Linked DNA regions of Novosphingobium sp. G106. The protein of the gene in region 1 interacts with the protein of each later gene in a pairwise test. Links are inferred from orthologs where the notes say so. Each region holds a gene or a part of one and is shown in the gene's direction. Other genes may lie near its edges. The genes, in order: dnaN and rpe.

Region 1 (3,219 bases):
GATGATCTCGCGCAGCGCAGAGGACGTGACTGTGACGAGCGTCGTCACTATGGCGGACATCGAAGCGCTCGCGAAGGAACTCTGAGAGGATGGAAAACCGGATGTTCGACCTGCATGGTATGACCGCCCTCGTTACCGGTGCCTCGGGCGGGATCGGCTCCTCGATCGCGCGCGCGTTGGCCAGGCAGGGTGCGCGGCTGGCGGTGTCGGGCTCCAATGCCCAGAAGTTGCGCCTGTTTCGCGACGAGCTCGACGAGCACACGCCGCAGCATCTGCAGGAAGTCGATCACGTCGCCATCACCTGCGACCTGTCCAATCCCGAAGACGTCGAGAAGCTCGTGCCCGCGGCGGTGGATTCGCTGGGCAAGCTCGACATTCTGGTCAACAACGCCGGCATCACGCGCGACAATCTGGCGATGCGGATGAAGGACGAGGAATGGGACGCGGTGATCCGCGTCAACCTCGAAGCCGCCTTCCGCCTGATGCGCGCAGCGACGCGGCCGATGATGAAGGCCAAGTTCGGCCGCATCATCACGATCACATCGGTCGTCGGCGCGACGGGCAATCCCGGGCAGATGAACTACGCGGCGGCCAAGGGCGGGCTTACGGCCATGTCGAAGAGCCTCGCGCAGGAAATCGCCAGCCGCGGGATCACCGTGAACTGCGTCGCGCCCGGCTTCATCCGAACGGCGATGACCGAAATCCTGCCCGACGCGCAGAAGGATGCGCTCAACGGCCGCATCCCGATGGGCCGGATGGGCGAGGGCGAGGACATCGGCGCCGCGGTCGCCTATCTCGCCAGCCGTGAGGCGGGCTATGTGACAGGCCAGACCTTGCACGTGAACGGCGGCATGGCGATGTTCGGCTGAGCCGCACGAGCGCGCGGGCTGAATCGAACAATTATCCCCAGAATCGCTCCTTCTGCCGCGCTTCGTGCTTGCCGCTCGCTGCCCCGGCGTTAAGGAATGTGGTCCGAATTCAGCGCCGGCGGACGACTCCCGTCGCCGGCCGATGGGGGACATGAGACCGTCATGAAGGCCACTATCGAACGCGCGACGCTGCTGCGCTGTCTGTCCCACGTGCAGTCCGTCGTCGAACGGCGCAATACGATCCCGATCCTGTCGAACGTGCTGATCGACGCGCAGCCGGGCGGCACGCTCCGCTTGATGGCGACCGACCTTGATCTGCAGGTGGTCGAAACGATGGGCGCGGTCTCGGTCGAGGCGCCTGGTGCGATCACCGTTTCGGCGCACCTGCTGTTCGACATCGCCCGCAAGCTGCCCGACGGTGCGCAGGTCTCGATCGAGACTGCCGACAACCGCATGGTGGTCAAGGCCGGCCGCAGCCGCTTCACCCTGCCGACGCTGCCGCGCGACGACTTCCCGGTGATTGTCGAGGGCGAGCTGCCGACGAGTTTCGAGCTTCCCGCGCGCACCCTGGCGGAACTGGTGGACCGCACCCGCTTTGCGATTTCGACCGAAGAGACGCGCTACTACCTCAACGGCATCTTCCTCCACGTCACCGAAGAGGAACTGAAGGCCGCGGCTACCGACGGCCACCGGCTCGCCCGCTTCACCCTGGCCAAGCCACCCGGTGCTGACGGCATGCCCGACGTGATCGTGCCGCGTAAGTGTGTAGCCGAACTGCGCAAGCTGCTCGAGGAAGCGCTCGATACCAATGTCCTGATCGATCTCTCGGCCTCGAAGGTGCGCTTCACCTTGGGCGGCGAGAACGGCGTCGTGCTGACCAGCAAGCTGATCGACGGCACTTTCCCCGACTACAGCCGCGTCATCCCGACGGGTAACGACAAGCTGCTCAGGCTCGACCCCAAGAGCTTCTACGAAGGCGTCGACCGCGTCGCGACGATTGCCACCGAGAAGACCCGCGCGGTCAAGATGGCGCTCGACAACGACCGCGTGACCCTGTCGGTCACTTCGCCCGACAACGGCACCGCCGCCGAAGAGATCGCCGCCGACTATTCGGCCGAAGGTTTCGAGATCGGCTTCAACGCCGGCTACCTCAAGGACATCCTCGGCCAGATCGAAGGCGACACGGTGGAACTCCACCTCGCGGATGCCGGCGCGCCGACCTTGATCCGCCAGAACGAGAAGAGCGCCGCGCTCTACGTCCTGATGCCGATGCGAGTCTGACGCTCCGCATCGATTCGTTGCGAATTTTCGGCCCGTCGTTCGCAGGAACGGCGGGCCGAGCCTTTGTATCGGCCAGCCGAGATCGCTTTCCTGAACATGGGACAACGGCTCGTTCATCTTGGCGAAAGATGGGACGGGGCGAGCCTCCCGGCACGACCAGTGGCCGCCACACCCCTGAAATTCCTCCGCTTTCCGGCCTAGGTTGAACGAGTTGATACAAACCGGAGAGAACACATGCGGAAATTCATGATCGCGTCGATTGCCCTCGTTGGCCTCGCTGCCGCCCCGGCCGCGTATGCGCAGGTCGGCGGAGCAGTCGGTGGCACCGTTGGCGGCGCGGTAAATTCCACGGTCGGGACCCCCGGCACCACGGCCCAGGGCACGCTCGACAGTACGGCGCAGGGTACGGCGGCTACGCCCGACACCTCGGCAACGACCGACACCACGGCAGACGCCGCGGCCAATGCGCACAAGGGCCGTCACGCCCGCGGCAAGGCCAAGGCTTCCGCCGATACCTCGGCTCAGGCGCCCGCCGGCAGCGCTGAAACCGGTGCCAACGCGACGGGAACGGCCGGCAACTGAGCTGGAACTAACAAAGAGCCTGGGTCGCAAAAGCCAGGAGGAGAAGGGGCGGGCTTCGGTCCGCCCCTTTTCTGTTGGGGTCAGCCCCTGGCCGCTGCGATCATTTCCTCGACCGCGATGAACTTCTCGCGTGGGGCTCCGTCGCGGGCGCGTTTGACTTCGGCTTCGTCGATCTTCTTCCAGTCGTCGAAAGCCATGACCGCTAGGTTGCGCTCGTTCGCCAGCTTGTCGAAACCGTCGCCGCCCGGCTTGCCGGCGCCGTCGCCGATGTCCCCGGCGATCTTCTCGATCACCGCGAAACCGTCCGGACGATTCGTACCGATTGTGCCCGTGGGGCCGCGGCGTGCCCAACCGACGCAGTAGAGGCCGGGCCGGATGCGGCCTTCCTCGTTGGCGAAACGGCCGTTCTTCTCGTCGAAGGGCACGTCGGGGATCGGTGAGGTCTGGTAGCCGATGCAGATGACCACGAGTTCGGCGGGCACCGTGT
Region 2 (3,143 bases), 3.5 Mb from region 1 along the record:
CGACGCGCGCGGTTTCATCCAAGCCATCGGCAAGACGATACCCGAATACGACGCGGTCGATTGCGGTGCATTCCTCGCCACGCCCGAACTCGCCGAGGCGATCGCCGAGGCCGTGACGGCGGGCAAGTCCGGAAGCCTGTCCGACGGCATGCAGCGCCTCGCCGACAAGGGCCGGGCGGCGACGCTGGACGTCGGCGAGGCCTGGTGGCTCGACGTCGACGATCCGCGTGCGCATGCCTTGGCCGAGGCGGAGGCCCCGGTGCAGCTCAAGGAAATCTACGGCTGAATCGGATCAGGGGTACTTCATCTGCACGCGCGTAGTCAGGCCGGTGCGCGGGATGTTTAGGCGGACCGAGCGGAACGACGGCAGGCCGGCCAGCGTCGGCGGATTGTTCGAGAAGCCATAGCCTTCGGCGGGGAAGCCGATGGAAGTGCGGTCGAACTTCTTGTCGCCGTTCTCGTCGTGATAGAGCGCCAGCGCATAGACGCCCGGCTTCGGCACGAAGAGGCAGGCATGGGTCGTGCCCTGCACCGCGTTCACCCGGCCGACGTAGAGCGAGCCGTGACGGACCAGGAACTTGCTGGGATTGTCGGCATAGAGGGTGACCGCGAGCAGGCCGTTGCTGTTGCGCAAGCCTTCCGCATTGACGGTGATCCAGGTTGCGCTGGGCGTGCCGGTGCAGCCCGCCGGCGGCGTTGCCGTTTGGGCCTGCGCAGCGTGTCCGAAGAATGCCGTCAGCGTGGCGGCGCAAGCGATCGCCGCCGCGCTCAGACGTCTCGGGAGGGTCATGGGCGTACTGGTCCTGACAATGAAAATGAGGGGAAAAGGATTGGCTATCTCAGCAGCTTGGCATTGCCGTTTCGAGACGGCGGGGCGGCGGCCCCCGGGGGCGAGAGGGCTTAATATTCGATTTTGCCGCTGAATACAGACTGAATTTGCAAGCCTTTGCGGCGACGGTTGGCCGCATGCGCAATGGCGTTAGTCGTGCGGCTTACCTTCGCGTGTGGAAAACACCTGGTTTCGTCCTTGTCCCCCCCCCGTGGCGGTGTCTAATCGCCTTTCATGGCCGCCCCTCTCATCTCGCCCTCGATCCTCTCCGCCGATTTCTCCCGGCTGGGCGAAGAAGTGCGCGCGGTCGATGCGGCGGGGGCCGACTGGATCCACGTCGACGTGATGGACGGCCATTTCGTGCCCAACATCACGATCGGGCCGATGGTGGTCAAAGCCCTGCGGCCGCACACCAAGAAGCCCTTCGACGTGCACCTGATGATTTCGCCGGTCGACCTCTACCTGGAGGCCTTTGCCGAGGCAGGTGCCGACATCATCACCTTCCATCCCGAGGCGGGTCCGCATGCCCACCGCACGGTTCAGGCGATCAAGGGCCTCGGCAAGCAGGCCGGCGTTTCGCTGAACCCGGGAACCCCGGCCAAGATGCTGGATTACCTGATCGACGAGATCGACCTCGTCCTGGTGATGAGCGTCAATCCGGGTTTCGGCGGGCAGAGCTTCATTTCCAGCCAGCTGCGCAAGATCGAGGCGCTCCGCAAGATGATCGACAAGACGGGACGGGATATCAGGCTCGAAGTGGACGGCGGCGTCGATGTCGGCACTGCGCAGTCCTGCGTCGATGCCGGCGCGGACGTGCTGGTCGCTGGCACGGCGACGTTCCGCGGTGGCCCCGATCGCTATGCGGCGAATATCGCCGCGCTCAAGGGGCTTGCCTGAGCCATGGGCGAGACGGCAACTTCCGCTCTCGCCGCCACGCGTACCGCTATTGATATCGATGCCGGTGACGCCCTGGCAATTCCGCTGACCGACGCGGCCGAGGAGATGGTGGTGAGTGAAGCCGAGGTCACCGCCAGCGAGGCTGATCGGGACCGCGGCGAACCGGTCGAGCCCGGCATCATCGAGCCGGGACGGGCGCTGGCGCTCGCTGATTTCTCGCCGCCCTCGGTCGGTGCCGGCGAATGGCTGGTACGATTCGCCTACAAGATCGGCGTGCCCGGCTCGATGCTCAGCTCGCCGATGGGCAAGTCGGCCAAGCCGCGGCTGCTGGCGACTGTGTCGAACCCGCTGCCGGGCAGCCGCGCCGCGGGCACCGCGCTGCGTGCCGGGCATTTCCTCGTTCACGGTGCCAAGACGCCGATAGCGCAGATCGACTTCGCCGGCGCCGGCCGGATGACCCCGCCGCTCGAGCGCGTGGTCCATTCCTTCGCCTGGCTCGCCGATCTCGAAGCCTGCGCCGTGCGCGAGCAGGGCGTGCCCGTCGCCGAACGGATCTTCGCCGCCTGGCTCGACGCCAATCCCAAGCCGCCAGGCAAGCCCGGCAAGGGGCCAGCCTGGAGTGTGGCCAACGCCGGCACGCGCCAGCTCAACTGGCTGGTCCACGCGCCGCTGATCCTTTCGGGTCACGACAAGCGACTGCGCCCGCGTGTACTTGCGGCGGTCATGGACGGCGCGCGCTGGCTCGACCGCAACGTCGGCCGTGCCGAGGACCTGCTGGGCGCGGTCGCCGGCTGGTGTGGCATCGTCGCCTCGGGCCTGCTGCTGCCCGACGGCCGCCCGCGCCGCCTCTTTGGCGAGGCCGGGCTGATCCGCGCGCTGGGCGACCTGATCGGCGACGATGGCGGCGTGCTGTCGCGCAGCCCGCTCGGCCAGATGGAAGCGATCACGCTGCTCGTCAGCCTGCGCGCCTGCTACCGCGCCACGCGGCGCGAGGCGCCCGAAGCGCTCGACAACCTGATCGCGGTGCTGGTGCCGCCGCTGCTCGCGCTGACCCACGGCGACGGCTCGCTGGGCTCGTGGCAGGGCTCCTGGGCGATCGACGCCGACGAGATCGCCCGGCTGGTCGATGCCAGCAGCGTGCGCACGCGGCCCCTGCGCGACGTGCGCCAGTGGGGCTTCCAGCGCGTCACCGCGCAGAAGAGCCTGCTGCTGTTCGACGCCGCGCCGCCGCCGATGGCGAAGCATGCGCGGACGGGCTGCGCCTCGACGCTGGCTTTCGAGTTTTCCTCGGGCGCACACCGGATCGTCGTCAACTGCGGCGGTTCGGCCGCCGCGGGCGGGCTCGTTCCGGTCCGGCTCGAGCAGGGCCTGCGCGCCACCGCGGCGCATTCGACGTTGGTGCTCGATGACGTCAATT

Evidence for each region.
Region 2: the proteins of dnaN (region 1) and rpe interact in binary tests that used the Escherichia coli proteins (3 or more experiments, as listed by UniProt). The link is inferred for Novosphingobium sp. G106 from one-to-one orthologs.

Annotation. Positions count from the first base shown.
Region 1 is NZ_JAHOOZ010000001.1:518,056-521,274, forward strand. The notes cover bases 187-3,090. They hold dnaN (DNA polymerase III subunit beta), read left to right. Parts: upstream 187-1,031; coding sequence 1,032-2,150; downstream 2,151-3,090. Other genes in these bases: fabG (3-oxoacyl-[acyl-carrier-protein] reductase), read left to right, coding at 187-869; KRR38_RS02430 (hypothetical protein), read left to right, coding at 2,385-2,732; KRR38_RS02435 (FAD-dependent oxidoreductase), read right to left, coding at 2,813-3,090. Outside these bases: fabD (ACP S-malonyltransferase), read left to right, coding at 1-85; more of fabG, read left to right, coding at 102-186; more of KRR38_RS02435, read right to left, coding at 3,091-3,219. UniProt on the Escherichia coli protein: Confers DNA tethering and processivity to DNA polymerases and other proteins. Acts as a clamp, forming a ring around DNA (a reaction catalyzed by the clamp-loading complex) which diffuses in an ATP-independent manner freely and bidirectionally along dsDNA.
Region 2 is NZ_JAHOOZ010000001.1:4,051,788-4,054,930, reverse strand. The notes cover bases 67-2,894. They hold rpe (ribulose-phosphate 3-epimerase), read left to right. Parts: upstream 67-1,063; coding sequence 1,064-1,726; downstream 1,727-2,894. Other genes in these bases: KRR38_RS19290 (heparinase II/III family protein), read left to right, coding at 1,832-2,894; KRR38_RS19300 (DUF2141 domain-containing protein), read right to left, coding at 293-790; KRR38_RS19305 (NTP transferase domain-containing protein), read left to right, coding at 67-286. In the rest of the region: more of KRR38_RS19305, read left to right, coding at 1-66; more of KRR38_RS19290, read left to right, coding at 2,895-3,143. UniProt on the Escherichia coli protein: Catalyzes the reversible epimerization of D-ribulose 5-phosphate to D-xylulose 5-phosphate.